DNA from 2 places in the Streptomyces sp. NRRL B-3229 genome. Region 2 is predicted to be linked to the other one. Evidence: riboswitches for the same ligand, from Rfam matches in the RefSeq annotation. Region 2 holds a riboswitch; the other holds the start of a gene.
The links. Region 2 has a riboswitch for cyclic di-AMP ahead of IF54_RS0116410 (M23 family metallopeptidase). Riboswitches for the same ligand answer to the same signal wherever they lie in the genome.

Region 1: it holds a riboswitch for cyclic di-AMP, as region 2 does, so the genes downstream of both, IF54_RS0123915 (transglycosylase SLT domain-containing protein) here and IF54_RS0116410 (M23 family metallopeptidase) in region 2, are expected to answer to the same signal.

What each region holds. Positions count from the first base shown of each region.
Region 1 is NZ_JOGP01000015.1:5,316-12,684, forward strand. It holds gene IF54_RS0123895 (LolA family protein) at 1-502, opposite strand, end outside; gene IF54_RS0123900 (polyprenyl synthetase family protein) at 733-1,743, opposite strand; partial or broken gene IF54_RS44195 (CocE/NonD family hydrolase) at 2,026-3,434, shown strand; cyclic di-AMP (ydaO/yuaA leader) riboswitch at 3,846-4,020, shown strand; gene IF54_RS0123915 (transglycosylase SLT domain-containing protein) at 4,026-4,508, shown strand; gene IF54_RS0123920 (HAD family hydrolase) at 4,544-5,356, opposite strand; gene IF54_RS0123925 (LacI family DNA-binding transcriptional regulator) at 5,830-6,858, opposite strand; gene IF54_RS0123930 (carbohydrate ABC transporter permease) at 6,900-7,369, opposite strand, start outside.
Region 2 is NZ_JOGP01000009.1:8,668-16,036, reverse strand. It holds gene IF54_RS0116445 (amino acid permease) at 1-1,395, shown strand, start outside; tRNA gene IF54_RS0116440 (tRNA-Lys) at 1,494-1,566, shown strand; gene IF54_RS0116435 (dihydrofolate reductase family protein) at 1,679-2,806, opposite strand; gene IF54_RS0116430 (MarR family winged helix-turn-helix transcriptional regulator) at 2,876-3,385, shown strand; gene IF54_RS0116425 (GTP cyclohydrolase II) at 3,541-4,182, shown strand; gene IF54_RS0116420 (class II glutamine amidotransferase) at 4,245-4,994, opposite strand; tRNA gene IF54_RS0116415 (tRNA-Met) at 5,117-5,190, shown strand; cyclic di-AMP (ydaO/yuaA leader) riboswitch at 5,427-5,584, shown strand; gene IF54_RS0116410 (M23 family metallopeptidase) at 5,596-6,621, shown strand; gene IF54_RS0116405 (aldo/keto reductase) at 6,729-7,369, shown strand, end outside.

The DNA.
Region 1 (7,369 bases), on a different contig from region 2:
TGGACTTGCTGTCGTAGCCCCAGACGTCCTTGCCGTTGTGAATGAGGCTGTACTCGGCCGCGTCCTCGAGCAGCGAGACCTTCTGCCTGTTCTCGCCGTCGGCCGCGACGCGCAGGGTGTGGGTGCCGGAGGCGAGCTCGGTCAGCTTGCCCGCCGGGTCGGCGGACGAACCGTCGCCCGAGCCCGAGGGGCCGGCGGCGGGGCCCAGCGAGTCGGCCAGGCCGCCGAGGTCCGGCAGGCCGAGGTCGGTGGTGATCTTCACGGTGCCGGACAGCTGCTGGACGTCCGACGCGGCGATCTTCTCGACGAGTTCCTGTGCGCTGATCTTCGGCAGGTCGGGGTCGCCGGAGTCGGCGAGCGCCGGGACGAGCCCGATGGTCGCCGCCGCGACTCCCACCACCGTGGCCGGGACGACGTAGCGCGCGGCCTTGCGCCGGCGCGCCGCGCGCAGTTCGTCGGCGTCCGCGGCGGTAGCGCTGTCGTCGGATGCGTTCGGTGCCATGTGTGCCTTACCTCCGTCGTCGGCGGCGGCTGTCAACTCCCGTACGTCCACCCGTAGCCGCCATTCTCACCCGAATCGGTGAGGAGTGGTGTTTTCCGTGGTGTCCATCTGACCAAATCGGCCATGAACATGCGTCAGACCACGGAGCCAACTCCGTGTACACCTGGGGTATGACACGACGCGCGAACGCCCCCTACGGAACCCGTAGGGGGCGTTCGTTCCAGGCACGGCTAGCCGGCGCGGTGGACCACCGCGTCGCACAGCTCCATCAGGGCCGCCTTCGCGTCGCACTCCCGCAGCGGGGCCAGGGCCGCGCGCGCGTCCTGGGCGTACTGCACGGTGTCCCGGCGGGCCTGTTCGAGGGCGGGGTGGGCGCGCAGCGCGGCCAGCGCCTCGGCGTGCCGGGCGTCGTCGGTGAGATCGGAGTCCAGGAGCTCGCACAGGGCGATGTCCTCGGCGAGCCCGAGGCGGGCGGCCCGCTCGCGCAGCCGCAGCACCGGCATGGTGGGGATGCCCTCGCGCAGGTCGGTGCCCGGGGTCTTGCCGGACTCGTGGGAGTCGGAGGCGATGTCCAGGACGTCGTCGGCGAGCTGGAAGGCGACGCCGAGGCGCTCGCCGTACTGGGTCAGGACGTCGACGACCCTCTCGTCGGCACCGGACATCATCGCGCCGAAGCGGCACGAGACCGCGACCAGCGAGCCGGTCTTGCCGCCGAGCACGTCGAGGTAGTGCTCGACCGGGTCTCGGCCGTCCATGGGCCCCGCGGTCTCCAGGATCTGGCCGGTGACCAGGCGTTCGAACGCCTCGGCCTGCACCCGGACCGCCTCAGGACCGAGGTCGGCCAGGATGTGCGAGGCCCGGGCGAACAGGAAGTCGCCGGTCAGCACGGCCACCGAGTTGCCCCAGCGGGTGTTGGCGCTGTCGACGCCGCGGCGCACCGCGGCCTCGTCCATCACGTCGTCGTGGTACAGCGTGGCGAGGTGCGTCAGCTCCACCACCACGGCGGACGGCACCACGCCGGGTGCGTACGGGTCGCCGAACTGGGCGGCGAGCATCACGAGGAGCGGACGGAACCGCTTTCCGCCCGCGCGCACCAGGTGCTGGGCGGCCTCCGTGATGAAGGGGACCTCGCTCTTGGTGGCTTCGAGCAGTCCCTCCTCGACAGCCGTCATTCCGGCCTGGACATCGGCTTCCAGAGCCTGGTCCCGCACGCTCAGCCCGAACGGCCCGACGACGGTCACGAGGGGTCTCCTGTCTGCTGGTGTCTTCTGGCGGTCAAACGGAATGTCGATAAGGCGCTGCCATCACTCAAGTCAGCGTATCCGGTCACCTTTGGATCACCGATAGCGCCCGCCCCGTCCATGCCAGGCGGTATCGGATCACGACCGGTATGTTTTTGATCACCTGAAATGATCGGATATCCATCGACTTGTAGGGAAGTAACCGACTGTGTCCCAGCTGCGCCGCACCGTGTGCCCGGTGCGTTGACACACGAGACGGTCCACGAGGACGTCCGTGTCCCGATGCCGGACGGGACGCTGCTGTACGCGCGCGTGTGGCGGCCGCTCACTCCCGAACCGGTACCCGCGATCCTGGAATACCCGCCGGACCGCCTCACCCACCGGACCGCGGCCCGCGACGGCCGGCGCCACCCTTGGTACGCGGCCCACGGCTACGCCTCCGTGGGGGTGGACGCGCGCGGGCACGGCGACAGCGAGGGCGTGCCGGGCGAGCCGTACGGGGCGGCCGAGCTCGCCGACGGGGTCGCGGTGATCGACTGGCTGGCCGCGCAGCCCTGGTGCGACGGGCGGGTCGGCATGATCGGCAGCTCCGGGGGCGGCTACGGCGCCCTGCGGATCGCGGCCCTCGCACCGGGGCCGCTCAAGGCGGTCGTCACGGTCTGCGGCACCGACGACCGCTACGACGGCGACGTGCACTACCTGGGCGGTTCCGTCCTCGCGGTGGACACGCACGCGTGGGCGGCGGCCACGCTCGCGCTCACGTGCCGGCCGCCGGACCCGCTCCACGTCGGCGACGCCTGGCGGGACATGTGGATCGGGCGCCTGGAGGCCGTGGAGCCGCCCCTGAACACCTGGCTCGCCCACCAGACCCGCGACGAGTACTGGCGCCGGGGCAGCGTCCGGGAGGACTACGGCGCGATCGACGCGGCCGTCCTGGCGGTGGGCGGATGGCACGACCCGTACCGCGACACCGTCCTCCGGCTGGTCGAGCACCTGCCCGCCGACCGGGTCCGCGGGATCATCGGCTCCTGGCCCCACCCGTACCCGGACCACGGTCCACCGGGCCCGGCGACCGGCGTTCTCCGGGAGACCCTGCGCTGGTGGGACCAGCACCTCAGGGGGATCGACACCGGCGTGATGGGCGAGCCCGTGCTGCGCGCCCACGTCAGCGACTCCCACCCCCCGGCGACGGCCCACGGCGCCCTGTCCTCGAACTGCCGGTACGGGGGCGTGAGGCGGACCTCGCGTTCTCGGATCCCGCGTTCCCGGATCCCGCGCCCTCGACTCCCGCACCCTCGGACCTCGCGTTCTCGGACATCGCGGTCTCGGACATCGCGGTCTCGGACATCGCGTCCGCGAACCTCGCGTCCTCGGACGGCGCGTCCTCGGACGGCGTGGTCGAAAAGCCGGAGCAGGCCGCGCAGCTCGGGGTGGACCGTGGCGTGGCCGCCGACGGGTGGAGTCCCGTGACCCTGGACGAGCCCCCTCCCGAGCGCCTGGTGGTGCGGGACGTGGCCAAGGGCGAGTGGCGTCTGGAGATCGATCCCCGGTACGGCGGCACGCGCGTGTACCCCGACGGGCTGGAGTGCACCGAGGACGTGCGGGAGACGTACACGATCGTCGAGCAGGACCCCCTGTCGGCGCGCACCCGCTCGGACTGGTCGATCCGGCTGCACCGGCCGGACCTCGCCTGGGACACCACCGTGCGCACCCGTTCGGAGATCAGCTGCGACGGCGGCGACTTCCACACCTCGAACGAGGTCATCTGCACCGAGGGCGGCGAGGTGGTCTTCCACCGGACATGGGAGAAGCGCATCCCACGAACGGCCGGTTGAAACCCAGTTGGGCCTCTTGCCCGTTTTGGGCGTCTTGCGCATGGGCGTGACTTGACTCACTCCGGCTGACGGACCGGCAGATATCCGGAACCTCTCAATCCGCCTTTCCCGGCGCACAAGTTGAGGCTTGCGACCGCAAAGGATCAAGTGCCCCAAATGCCACCGACCAAGGTCAATAGGCATTGCATGTGAATTCGCCACTTGTTCCGGACATGTGCTCTCGCATACGTTCCCGGCCTGTCGGGCGGACGCCGAATCCTGCCACCGCCCGTACACCCACCGAGAAACCACGGCAGGAGCGGGGGACCCAGGTAAGTCGCCGGACCGGGCGTCTTCGGACATACCGGTACGGCTCGGAGTGAAGTCATGCCTTTTGCGGGCATGGCCGGGCAGCTCCCCGCCCGAACCCGACAGCTCACCTCGCAGGCGACGGAGAGGAACTTCGCCATGCCCGCTGCCGCTCAGCACCGCGCTTCCCGCACCAACCGTCTCGTCCGCAAGCTCGCGATCGCCGGAACCGGGGTCGCCGTCCTCGCGCTCCCGCTCGTCGGCGCGACCACCGCGTCCGCGGCCACCCCGACCGTGCAGACCGCGACCACCCTCGGGTACGCCAACAACCTCGACGGCTGGATCCGCGCCTCGCTCGCCGTCATGGCCGAGCACGGGATCCCCGGCTCCTACGACGGCATCTACCGCAACGTCATCCGCGAGTCCTCCGGCAACCCCTACGCCATCAACCTCTGGGACTCCAACGCGGCCGCCGGCACCCCGTCCAAGGGCCTGCTCCAGGTGATCGACCCGACTTTCAACGCGTACCACGTGGCCAACACCTCGTGGGACCCGTACGACCCGGTGGCGAACATCACCGCGGCCTGCAACTACGCGGCGGCGCGGTACGGGTCCATCGACAACGTGTTCGGCGCGTACTAGGAACGGCGCCTGCTGGGAATTACGCCCGCTGGGAACTACGCCTGGCTGAACAGTCTTTCGAGGACGACGGCGATGCCGTCGTCCTCGTTCGACAGGGTCACCTCGTCGGCCACGGCCTTGAGCTCGGGGTGGGCGTTGGCCATGGCGACGCCGTGGGCCGCCCAGTCGAACATGGGGATGTCGTTCGGCATGTCCCCGAAGGCGATCGTCACCTCGGGTCCCAGGCCCAGGTGTTCGGCGGCCAGCGCGAGCCCGGTCGCCTTGGTGATGCCGCATGGCTGGAGTTCGACGGTACCGGGCCCCGACATGGTGACGGTGGCCAGCGAACCGACCACCGAGCGGGCCGTGACCGCCAACTCGTCGTCGGACAGGTACGGGTGGCGCAGCAGGACCTTGCTGATCGGCTCGCACCACAGGTCGTCGCGCCGGCCGACCCGCACGGCGGGCAGGGTCGGGTGGGGCATCAGATAGCCCGGCTCGATGAGCGTGAGCCCGTCGACGCCGTCCTGGTCCACCGCGGCGTACACCTGCCCCACCTCCGCCTCGATCTTCCCGAGCGCGGTCTCGGCCAGCTCCCGGTCGAGGGTGACCGACCAGAGCAGACGGTCCGCGCCGGCGTCGTACACCTGCGCGCCCTGACCGCACACCGCGAGCCCCGTGCTGCCGAGGTCGTCGAGGAGGGGCCGCACTCTGGGGGCCGGCCGTCCCGTCACGACGAGGTGCTGGGCCCCGCCCTCCGCGACCCTGGCGAGCACGGCCAACGACCGGTCGGAGAGGGTGTCGTCGGCGCGGAGCAGCGTGCCGTCCAGGTCGGTGGCGATGAGTGAATATGCGGGGGAGGCGGCCATGATCAGAGAATACGGATGGTTGGCCCCTCCGACTCGACGCGAACCGGACGGCTGCTGCTTTCACATCTGTTGACGGCAGTTCCGGTTCCGGGAACACGGCGAGGCGGGACGCGCGCCCCCGTCCACCGTTCCGCCGCCGACCGCGGATGCACGTCAATGTCCCGTACGCCTCCCCCCCGTTGCCGGCCCGTCTCTGCCGCTACGGCGCCTGCGGGGCGGGGGGAAGTTCATATCGGGGCGGCGTCCCGCGAGGCGCTGCCCGCGGGCGGGGCGGGGGCGGTGACCGGGAGCGAGTCGCCAAGGCCTCCGACCGCGAGGGCGTACGTCGCCCTGCGATGCCCGCGGGCGACTTGGCGAAGCCGCCGACTGCGATGGCGTCCGACGCCTCCTGAAAGATGGCGCTCGCGCCCGTCTGTCTGCCCGGTGGTGGCCGTGAGGGTGTCAGGCGGCCGCTCGGTTTCCGTGCCGCCGCGCTACGCCGAGTCGCGCACCACCAGTTCCGTCGGGAGGATGACGCCCGCCGGGTCCTCGCCGGCGATCTGGGCCAGGAGCATGCGGACCATCTCGGTGCTGATGCGGTCGAAGGGCTGGCGCATGGTGGTGAGGGCGGGGGCGATGGCGGTGGCCGCCGGTGAGTCGTCGAAGCCGCCGACAGCGATGTCGTCGGGGACCGAACGACCCGACTGCTGAAGGACGTTGACCACACCCAGGGCCATGAGGTCGGAGGCGACGAACACGGCGTCCATGTCGGGGGCCTGGGACAGCAGGCGCCGGGCCGCGCGCTCACCGCCGCTGCGCCGGAAGTCGCCCTCCACCACGAGCGCCGGGTCGTAGGGCAGGCCCGCCTCGGCGAGCACGTCCCGGTAGCCGGCGAGCCGGTCCGGGCCGCCCGGCATGTCCAGCGGCCCGGTGACCATGCCGACGCGCCGACGGCCCCCCGCGAGGAGATGCCGGACCATCTCCTGGGCGCCCTCCCGGTCGGCGGCGGCCACGTAACTCACCTTGGTCCCCCGCCCGATCGGCTTGCCGCACACCACCAGCGGAATCCCGGCGTCGTGGAGTTCGGCCGCGACCGGGTCACCGCTGTGGTTGGACAGCAGCAGCACCCCGTCGACGTGGCCGGAGGTGATGTACCGGGTCAGGCGCCGCCGGTCGTCGTCGCTCTCGGCGAGCATGAGCAGCAGCGGGATGTCGTGCTGGGCGAGTCGCTCGGTGCACCCCCGCAGCAGGACGTTGAAGTTGGGGTCCTCGAAGAACTTCTCCTGCGGTTCCGTGAGCAGGAACGCCACCGAGTCGGAGCGGCCCGTACTGAGGCTGCGGGCATGCCGGTTGACCACGTACCCGGTCTTCCTGATGGCGGACTCCACGGCCCGCCCGGCGGCGGGCGAGACGTAGTGGCCGCCGTTCAGGAAGCGGGAGACGGTGCCCCGCGACACGCCCGCCTCCCGGGCGACGTCGTGGATGGTGGGGGGCCTGCGGCGCCCGTTCGCACTCGTGGTCATGGTCCTCGTCAGGTGGGGTCCGTCAGCGGGAGAAGGGGTGTTCAGGCCTTGACCGAGCCGCTCAGCAGGTCCAGGGACCAGAACCGCTGGATCACCAGGAAGAGCCCGATCAGCGGCAGGACCGCGAGCAGACAGCCGGTGATGACCAGGGTGTAGAGGGCCGGCTGCGAGGCGCCCTGGGCGAGCAGCGTGTAGAGGCCGAGGGTGATCGGGAACTTCTCGTCGTCGGCGAGCATCACGTACGGCAGCAGGAAGTTGTTCCAGATGCCGACGAACTGGAAGAGGAACACCGTGATCAGGCCCGGCATCATCATCGGTACGGCGATCCGCGAGAAGATCCGCCACTCGCTCGCGCCGTCCATGCGGGCCGCCTCCATCAGCTCGGCGGGCACCGACGCGGCCGCGTAGATGCGAACCAGGTAGACGCCGTAGGGCGAGAGGATCGACGGCAGCAGCATCGCCAGGTACGAGTCGGCCATGCCCAGCTTCGACAGCAGCAGGTACTGCGGTA
Region 2 (7,369 bases):
TGTCTGACGCTGTACATGTTCGGAATGAACACCGGCGGCCCCGCCGTGATCACCTGGGGCTGGGTCGCCGTAGGCCTGATGACGCTGTTCGTCGGTCTGTCGATGGCCGAGATCTGCTCGGCCTACCCGACCTCGGCAGGCCTGTACTTCTGGGCGCACAAGCTGGCCCCCACGCGGACCGCGGCCGCCTGGGCCTGGTTCACGGGCTGGTTCAACGTGCTGGGCCAGGTCGCGGTGACGGCGGGCATCGACTTCGGCGCCGCGTCCTTCCTCGGGGCGTACCTGAACCTCCAGTTCGACTTCAAGGTGACGGCCGGCCGGACCATCCTGCTGTTCGCCGCGATCCTGGTGCTGCACGGTCTGCTGAACACCTTCGGCGTCCGGATCGTCGCGCTCCTCAACAGCGTCAGCGTGTGGTGGCACGTGATCGGCGTGGCCGTCATCGTCGGCGCGCTCACCTTCGCCCCCGACAAACACCAGTCGGCGTCGTTCGTGTTCGGCGAGTTCGTCAACAAAACGGGCTGGGGGAGCGGGGTGTACGTCGTCCTCATCGGTCTCTTGATGGCCCAATACACCTTCACCGGCTACGACGCCTCGGCCCACATGACCGAGGAGACGCACGACGCTTCCACGGCGGGCCCGAAGGGCATCGTCCAGTCGATCTGGACGTCGTGGATAGCGGGCTTCGTGCTCCTGCTCGGCTTCACCTTCGCGATCCAGTCCTACGACGGCGCCCTGAACTCCCCGACGGGCGCGCCCCCGGCCCAGATCCTGCTCGACGCGCTCGGTGCCACGGCCGGCAAGCTCCTGCTCCTGGTCGTCATCGGTGCCCAGCTGTTCTGCGGGATGGCGTCGGTGACCGCCAACAGCCGCATGATCTACGCCTTCTCGCGCGACGGCGCGCTGCCGTTCTCGCACCTCTGGCACACGGTCAGCCCGCGCACCCGCACCCCGGTGGCGGCGGTGTGGCTTGCCGCGGGCGGGGCACTGCTGCTGGGCCTGCCGTACCTGATCAACTACGCGGCCTACGCGGCGGTGACGTCCGTCGCGGTGATCGGCCTCTACATCGCCTACGTCATCCCGACGCTGCTGCGGCTGCGCAAGGGCGACGCCTTCGACCGGGGGCCGTGGCATCTGGGCCGCTGGTCGCGGGCGATCGGCCTGGTGTCGGTGGGGTGGGTCGGTGTGATCACGATCCTCTTCATGCTCCCGCAGGTCTCCCCGGTCACCTGGGAGACCTTCAACTACGCCCCGATCGCCGTCCTGGCCGTCCTCGGCTTCGCGTGGATCTGGTGGGCGGCCTCGGCCCGGCACTGGTTCCTCAACCCGGAGCACGAGCGCACCAAGGCCCGCGAGGCGGCCCGCGCGAACGCCCCCGAACCGGTCGATCCCTGACCTTTCCCACTCCCCGGCCCTTCTGACACGGCCGTGTCCCCGATACCCGATCGGAGACACGGCCACGTCCGGCTATGCTCGTGGGGGCAACATCGCCTGGGCCCTTAGCTCAATTGGCAGAGCAGTGGACTTTTAATCCATTGGTTGTGGGTTCGAGTCCCACAGGGCCTACGGGTTGCGGACGGGGGTAACTCCTCCGACCTGCTGTGCAGCGCCTGAGTCGGCTTCGGTCGGGTCGGGCGCTGTCTGCGTTTCGCGGGGCGCGGCCCGCGGCTCCCCACCGTCAGAGCAGGTGCCGGTTCGGGGTCTTCGCCTCGTCCTCGTGGCCGCTCAGGACCACCACGTCGACCCCCTGCCCGGTGAGCAGGCCGGTTCCGTCCGCCCCCGTCACGAACGTGTCCGGCTCCCGCCACGCCGTCACCACCCGCCGTACCCCCGCGTCCAGGATCAGCCGGGCGCAGGAGGCCGGGCGGGAGGCGCGCTGGGTGCAGGGTTCCAGGCTCGTGTAGACCGTGGCGGACGGCAGCCGCGGGTCGTCCGGGGCGATCTTCGCCAGGGCCGCCTCCTCCGCGTGCACGACCGGGTCGCCGGACTCGCGGGAGTGGCCGCGGGCCAACTCCGTGCCGTCGGCGGCCACCACCACCGCTCCCACGCTGAACGCCGTGCGGGACGGCGGGCACTGGGCGGCGAGTTCGCAGGCCAGCGTCAGCCAGTGGTGGTCCGCTGCGGCGGGGGTCGGGCCGGTGCCCGGTGCCGTGGGTTCGTAGCGCATCAGGACCACGTCCTCGATACGACGGGTCTCCACCAGCCGCAGCCGGCCGCCCTGGTAGCCGCCGGGGCCGAACAGCCGCGGGGCCTGCGGATCGCCGACGAACAGCGGGGCCAGCACCAGCTGCACCTCGTCCGCCAGGCCCTGCTGGAGGAGCTGGGTGTGGATACGGCCGCCGCCCTCGACCATGAGCCGCTCGACGCCGTACACCGCGTGCAGATGCTCCAGCAGGCGGCGCCAGTCCAGCGCCGGGCCGAGGGCGACCACGTCGGCCGCCAGGCCCAGCTCGCGGGCCCGGTCCGCGCCCTTGTCCGTCGTGTAGAGGACCTTCTCGCCGCCCGTGTGCCAGAAGTTCGCCGCGGGGTCCAGCTCGCCCGAGCCGCTGACCGTGACCTTCAGGGGGTACGGCGGCTTCCCGGCGGTGACCCGGGTGGCCCGGCGGGCCTCGGAGTTGACCAGCAGGCGGGGGTTGTCGGCGCGGATCGTGCCGGCGCCGATGAGGATCGCGTCCACCGAGGCGCGGACCTCGTCGACGCGGTCGAAGTCGGCCGGGCTGGAGAGAAGGAGCCGGTCGGAGCCGGTGTCGTCCAGGTAGCCGTCGAGGGAGACCGCGGCGGAGAGGAGGACGTGGGGGTGGGGCATCGGCGCGGTCCCTCTCGAAAAAGGATGGCGGGGCTTGGTTCAAGTTTGAAGCAAACCTACACTGGTGGCATGACGACCCGCTGGCTCAGCCCCGACGAACAGCGAGCCTGGCGTGCCTACATCGCCGCCTCGCTCCTCCTGGAGGACACCATCGACCGGCAGCTCCAGCAGGAGGCCGGCATGCCCCACCTGTACTACTCCATCCTCGCCAACCTCTCCGAGACCCCGGAGCGGCGGCTGCGGATGACCGATCTCGCCGAGGGGCTGAAGATCACCCGGCCCCGGCTGACGTACGCGGTCGCCCGGCTGGAGAAGGACGGGCTCGTGCGGCGCGAGAGCTGCCAGTGGGACAAGCGCGGCAGTGTCGCGGTGCTGACCGACGAGGGTATGGCAGTGCTGGAGCGGGCCGCGCCGGGCCATGTGGAGACGGTTCGCGCCGCGCTCATCGACCGGCTCACCCCGGAGCAGGTGCGGCAGTTGGAGGAGATCTTCACCAGCGTGACCGAGGGGCTCCTGGGGGAGGAGGGTGCCTCCGGGGAGATGCCGTGGCGGCGCCGGTCGTCCCCGTCGTGCTCGTGAGGGCCGAGCGCTGAGGGCCAAGTGCTGAGCGCCGCTGTCCGCGTGTGATGCGTGCCATAAATCCGTTGCTTCAAATTTAAAGCATGGGGTAGGGTCTCGATCAGTAGATCTGCTTCAAATCTGAAGCAGATATGCCTACGGACCGGAGTACCCGCATGACCGACCTGCCCGCCGCCACCCAGCGCTCCCGCGTCCGCGTCCCGCTGCGCTTCGGTGACGGCTACCGCGTGGACGCCGAACTCGTCACCTTCCACGGCCTGGCCGACGGACAGGAGCACCTCGCCGTCGTCCTCGGGAACCCCGCCCCCGGTGCCGTGCCGCTGGTGCGCCTGCACTCCGAGTGCCTGACCGGGGACGTCTTCGGCTCCGCCCGCTGCGACTGCGGGCCCCAGCTGCGCGAGGCGGTCGAGCGGATAGCCGAGCGCGGCGGTGTGCTGCTCTACCTCCGCCAGGAGGGCCGCGGTATCGGTCTCTACAACAAGCTCGACGCGTACGCCCTTCAGGACCAGGGTCTCGACACCTACGCGGCGAACACCGCGCTGGGCCTGCCCGAGGACGCCCGGGACTACACGGCGGCCGCGCAGATGCTGACCGCCCTCGGGATCGACGAGGTCGATCTGCTCTCCAACAACCCGGACAAGGCGGGCCAGTTGAGGGACCTGGGGATCGCCGTCCACGACCGTGTCCCCACCGGGGTGTTCACCACCGCGCACAACGTCCGCTACCTGCGCGCGAAGGTCCTCCAGACCCAGCACACGCTGCCGCTCGGGGAGTTGACGGAGCTCGGGGTCGGCTGAGCGGGCGAGCGTCTGCCGCTGGAGCCGTGCCGGGTGCGGGGTTCGGTGACGACGACCTCCCGTCACGCGTGTACGCGGACTCCCAGGTCGTCCCGCCGGATCTCCAGCACCTGGCGGTACGGCAACACCCGCCACGCCCCGACCGGTTGGGGCACCCCGCTCGACGCGACGACCACCCGGTCGCCCTCCGCCCGGTACCGCAGCCGGAAGAAGTCGGGCCCGCGCCGCCGGCTCACCTCGGAGTCCGGGTCCTCGTCGGCGTACGCGTACAGCGCCTCCTCCGTCAGCAGCAGGCAGTTCAGGCTCGCGAAGGACGCGCGGGCCCGGATGTCCTCGGCGGCCCGCGCGAGCGCGTCGACCGGGTCCTGGTCCCGCAGCAGCGTCAGCACCCGCAGGAAGAACCGCTCGGAGTCGGTGCTCCCGCCCGCCGCCGCGAGGAGACCGGGGTTGATGAGCTCGTCGAGGGCGCCGTACGGCGAGAAGAAGCCGTTGTGGGCGAAGGCGAGGCCGTCCGCGATGAACGGATGGGTGTCGCCCGGCACGACCGGCAGCCCGGGGCTCGCCATCCGCAGATGCAGTACGGCGGCGTCGGCACGCGTCCCGGCGAGGGCGTGCTCCCACAGCCAGTCCCCGGCGGCCGATGTGATCCCCCTGACCACCCGTGGCCTGCCCCCGCCCGCCCCGGGCCAGGCGGCGATCCCCCACCCGTCACCGTGCTCCCGGCTCAACTCCGTGAAGGGAAGAGCCAGTTCACCGAGGGCGGCGGTGAGCGGAAGAGGTGCGCGGGTGACCACGCCCAGGAGACGGCACATGGGCGTGACAGTACTAAGAGGGCTGGTTCCAGCCATCCAGCGGCGTGAAAGGGCAGGTCACAGGCGCTGGGCGGTAATGCGTGCGGGAGTCGCTCCCGGATGGCGTATGCTGGTTTCACCGACGCGGGGTGGAGCAGCTCGGTAGCTCGCTGGGCTCATAACCCAGAGGTCGCAGGTTCAAATCCTGTCCCCGCTACTCACGGCTCAGGGCCGGAGTCCAGTCATTGGGCTCCGGCCCTGAGTGTTTCCCGGGGCGCGCTCATGACCTGGCCTGAGCGATGCGGTCAACTCGCCCGTTTTTCACCGGTCATGGGCCGTAAGTCCTGCGGGATTTCGTTAATGATCAAGCGGAACGGCTTGGAATCGGACCCCCGGGTCTATTAACGTTCGATAACGCAGCGCGGTCGTCCCAGCCGTCACAAGAGACGGCTCCGTGCTCACGCGCCGAATTCCGCAAGGGAACCGGGGAACCACCACCTTGGGGTGAATCGCTCGTAGTCCGCCGTGGCCACACGGCGGGTATACGCGCGTAGGAGACCTTCCTGCTCCGAACCCGTCAGCTAACCCGGTAGGCGAGAAGGAAGGAAAGGAGCGCGCCCACGTGGCGTCCAACCCGCCTGCCCCCGAGGCCCCGTCCGTACCCCGCAGCACTCTCGTGTACGGCGGCTACCGCGCCGACGACGAGGCCCCCCTCGGCGAGTGGAACCCGACCGCGGACTCCTTCGCCCCCGTGCGAGGCCGGCACCGCGTGGCCAAGCAGCGCGGCGGCGGATTCGCCCGCAGCTCCACCGTTCTCGGCGTCGGTGTCATAGCCGCTGTCAGCGCCGGCGGCATGGCCAGCGCCAACACCGGCAAGCCGCCGGTCTCCATCTCGATGCCCGACCTGCCGAACGTCGGCTCGCTCATCTCGGACGACTCCGACTCCGGCGCCGCCGACACGAGCGCCTTCAGCAGCGTCGGCACCGCCACCGTCGATACCGCCAAGGGCACCTCGGACGCCGGTGAGGCGCTGCGCTCGCGCATCCTCGCCCAGGCCGAGACGCAGCAGGACCAGCTCGACACCAAGGCCGCCCAGGCCGTCGCGGAAGCCGCCCAGAAGGAGGCCGACGCGGCCGCCGCCAAGGCGGAGAAGGAAGCCCAGCAGCAGGCCGCCGCCGCGAAGAAGAAGGCGGAGGAGGCGGCCGCGAAGAAGGCCGAGGTCGCGCGTCTGGCCGAGCTCGCCAAGCAGTACACGCTGCCGACCTCGTCGTACACCATCACGGGGACCTTCGGTCAGGCCGGTTCGCTGTGGTCCTCCGGCTACCACACGGGCCTCGACTTCGCCGCCCCCACGGGCACCCTCATCAAGGCGATCCACAGCGGCACCGTCACGGAGGCCGGCTGGGCCGGTTCCTACGGCTACCGCACGATCCTCACCCTCGACGACGGCACCGAGCTGTGGTTCTGCCACCAGTCCTCGATCAGCGTCAGCGTGGGCCAGAAGGTCGGCACCGGTGACGTCATCGGCCGCGTGGGCGCCACCGGCAACGTGACGGGCGCGCACCTGCACCTGGAGGTCCACCCGGGCGGCGCGGCGACCGGCATCGACCCGATGGCGTGGCTCCAGGGCAAGGGGCTCAACCCCTGAGACTCCCTGAGGCTCTCTGAGGTTCGGAGGGGCTAATTCCGCTTGTTTGCGAGGATTTTGCGGCCGTGGCGGAAGATCCTCGTCGGGCGGGGGCGTTGACGTATCACATGACTTCTCTCCGCAAGCTCGGCTCCTCCGACCTCGAGGTCTTCCCGCTCGCCCTCGGCGGCAACGTCTTCGGCTGGACCGCCGACGAGGCCACGTCCTTCGCCGTCCTCGACGCGTACACCGCCGCGGGCGGCAACTTCGTCGACACGGCCGACTCGTACTCCTCGTGGGTGGACGGTAACTCCGGCGGCGAGTCCGAGACGATCATCGGCAAGTGGCTGGCCGCCCGCGGCAACCGCGACGACGTCGTCATCGCCACGAAGGTCAGCCAGCACCCCGACTTCAAGGGGCTGACCGCCGCCAACATCAAGGCCGCCGCCGACGCCTCCCTGAAGCGCCTCGGCACCGACCGCATCGACCTCTACTACACCCACTTCGACAAGACCGAGGTGCCGGTCGAGGAGATCATCGGCGCGCTGGACGAACTGGTGAAGGCGGGCAAGGTGCGCGCGATCGGCGCGTCCAACATCTCCGCCGCGCGGCTCTCGGAGTCCCTCGCCTTCTCCGACCGCGAGGGCCTGGCGCGCTATGTCGCCCTCCAGCCCCACTACAACCTGGTCTCACGCGACACGTACGAGGGCGAACTCCAGGCCGTCGCGTCCCGGGCGGGCCTCGCCGCCGTGCCGTACTACGCCCTCGC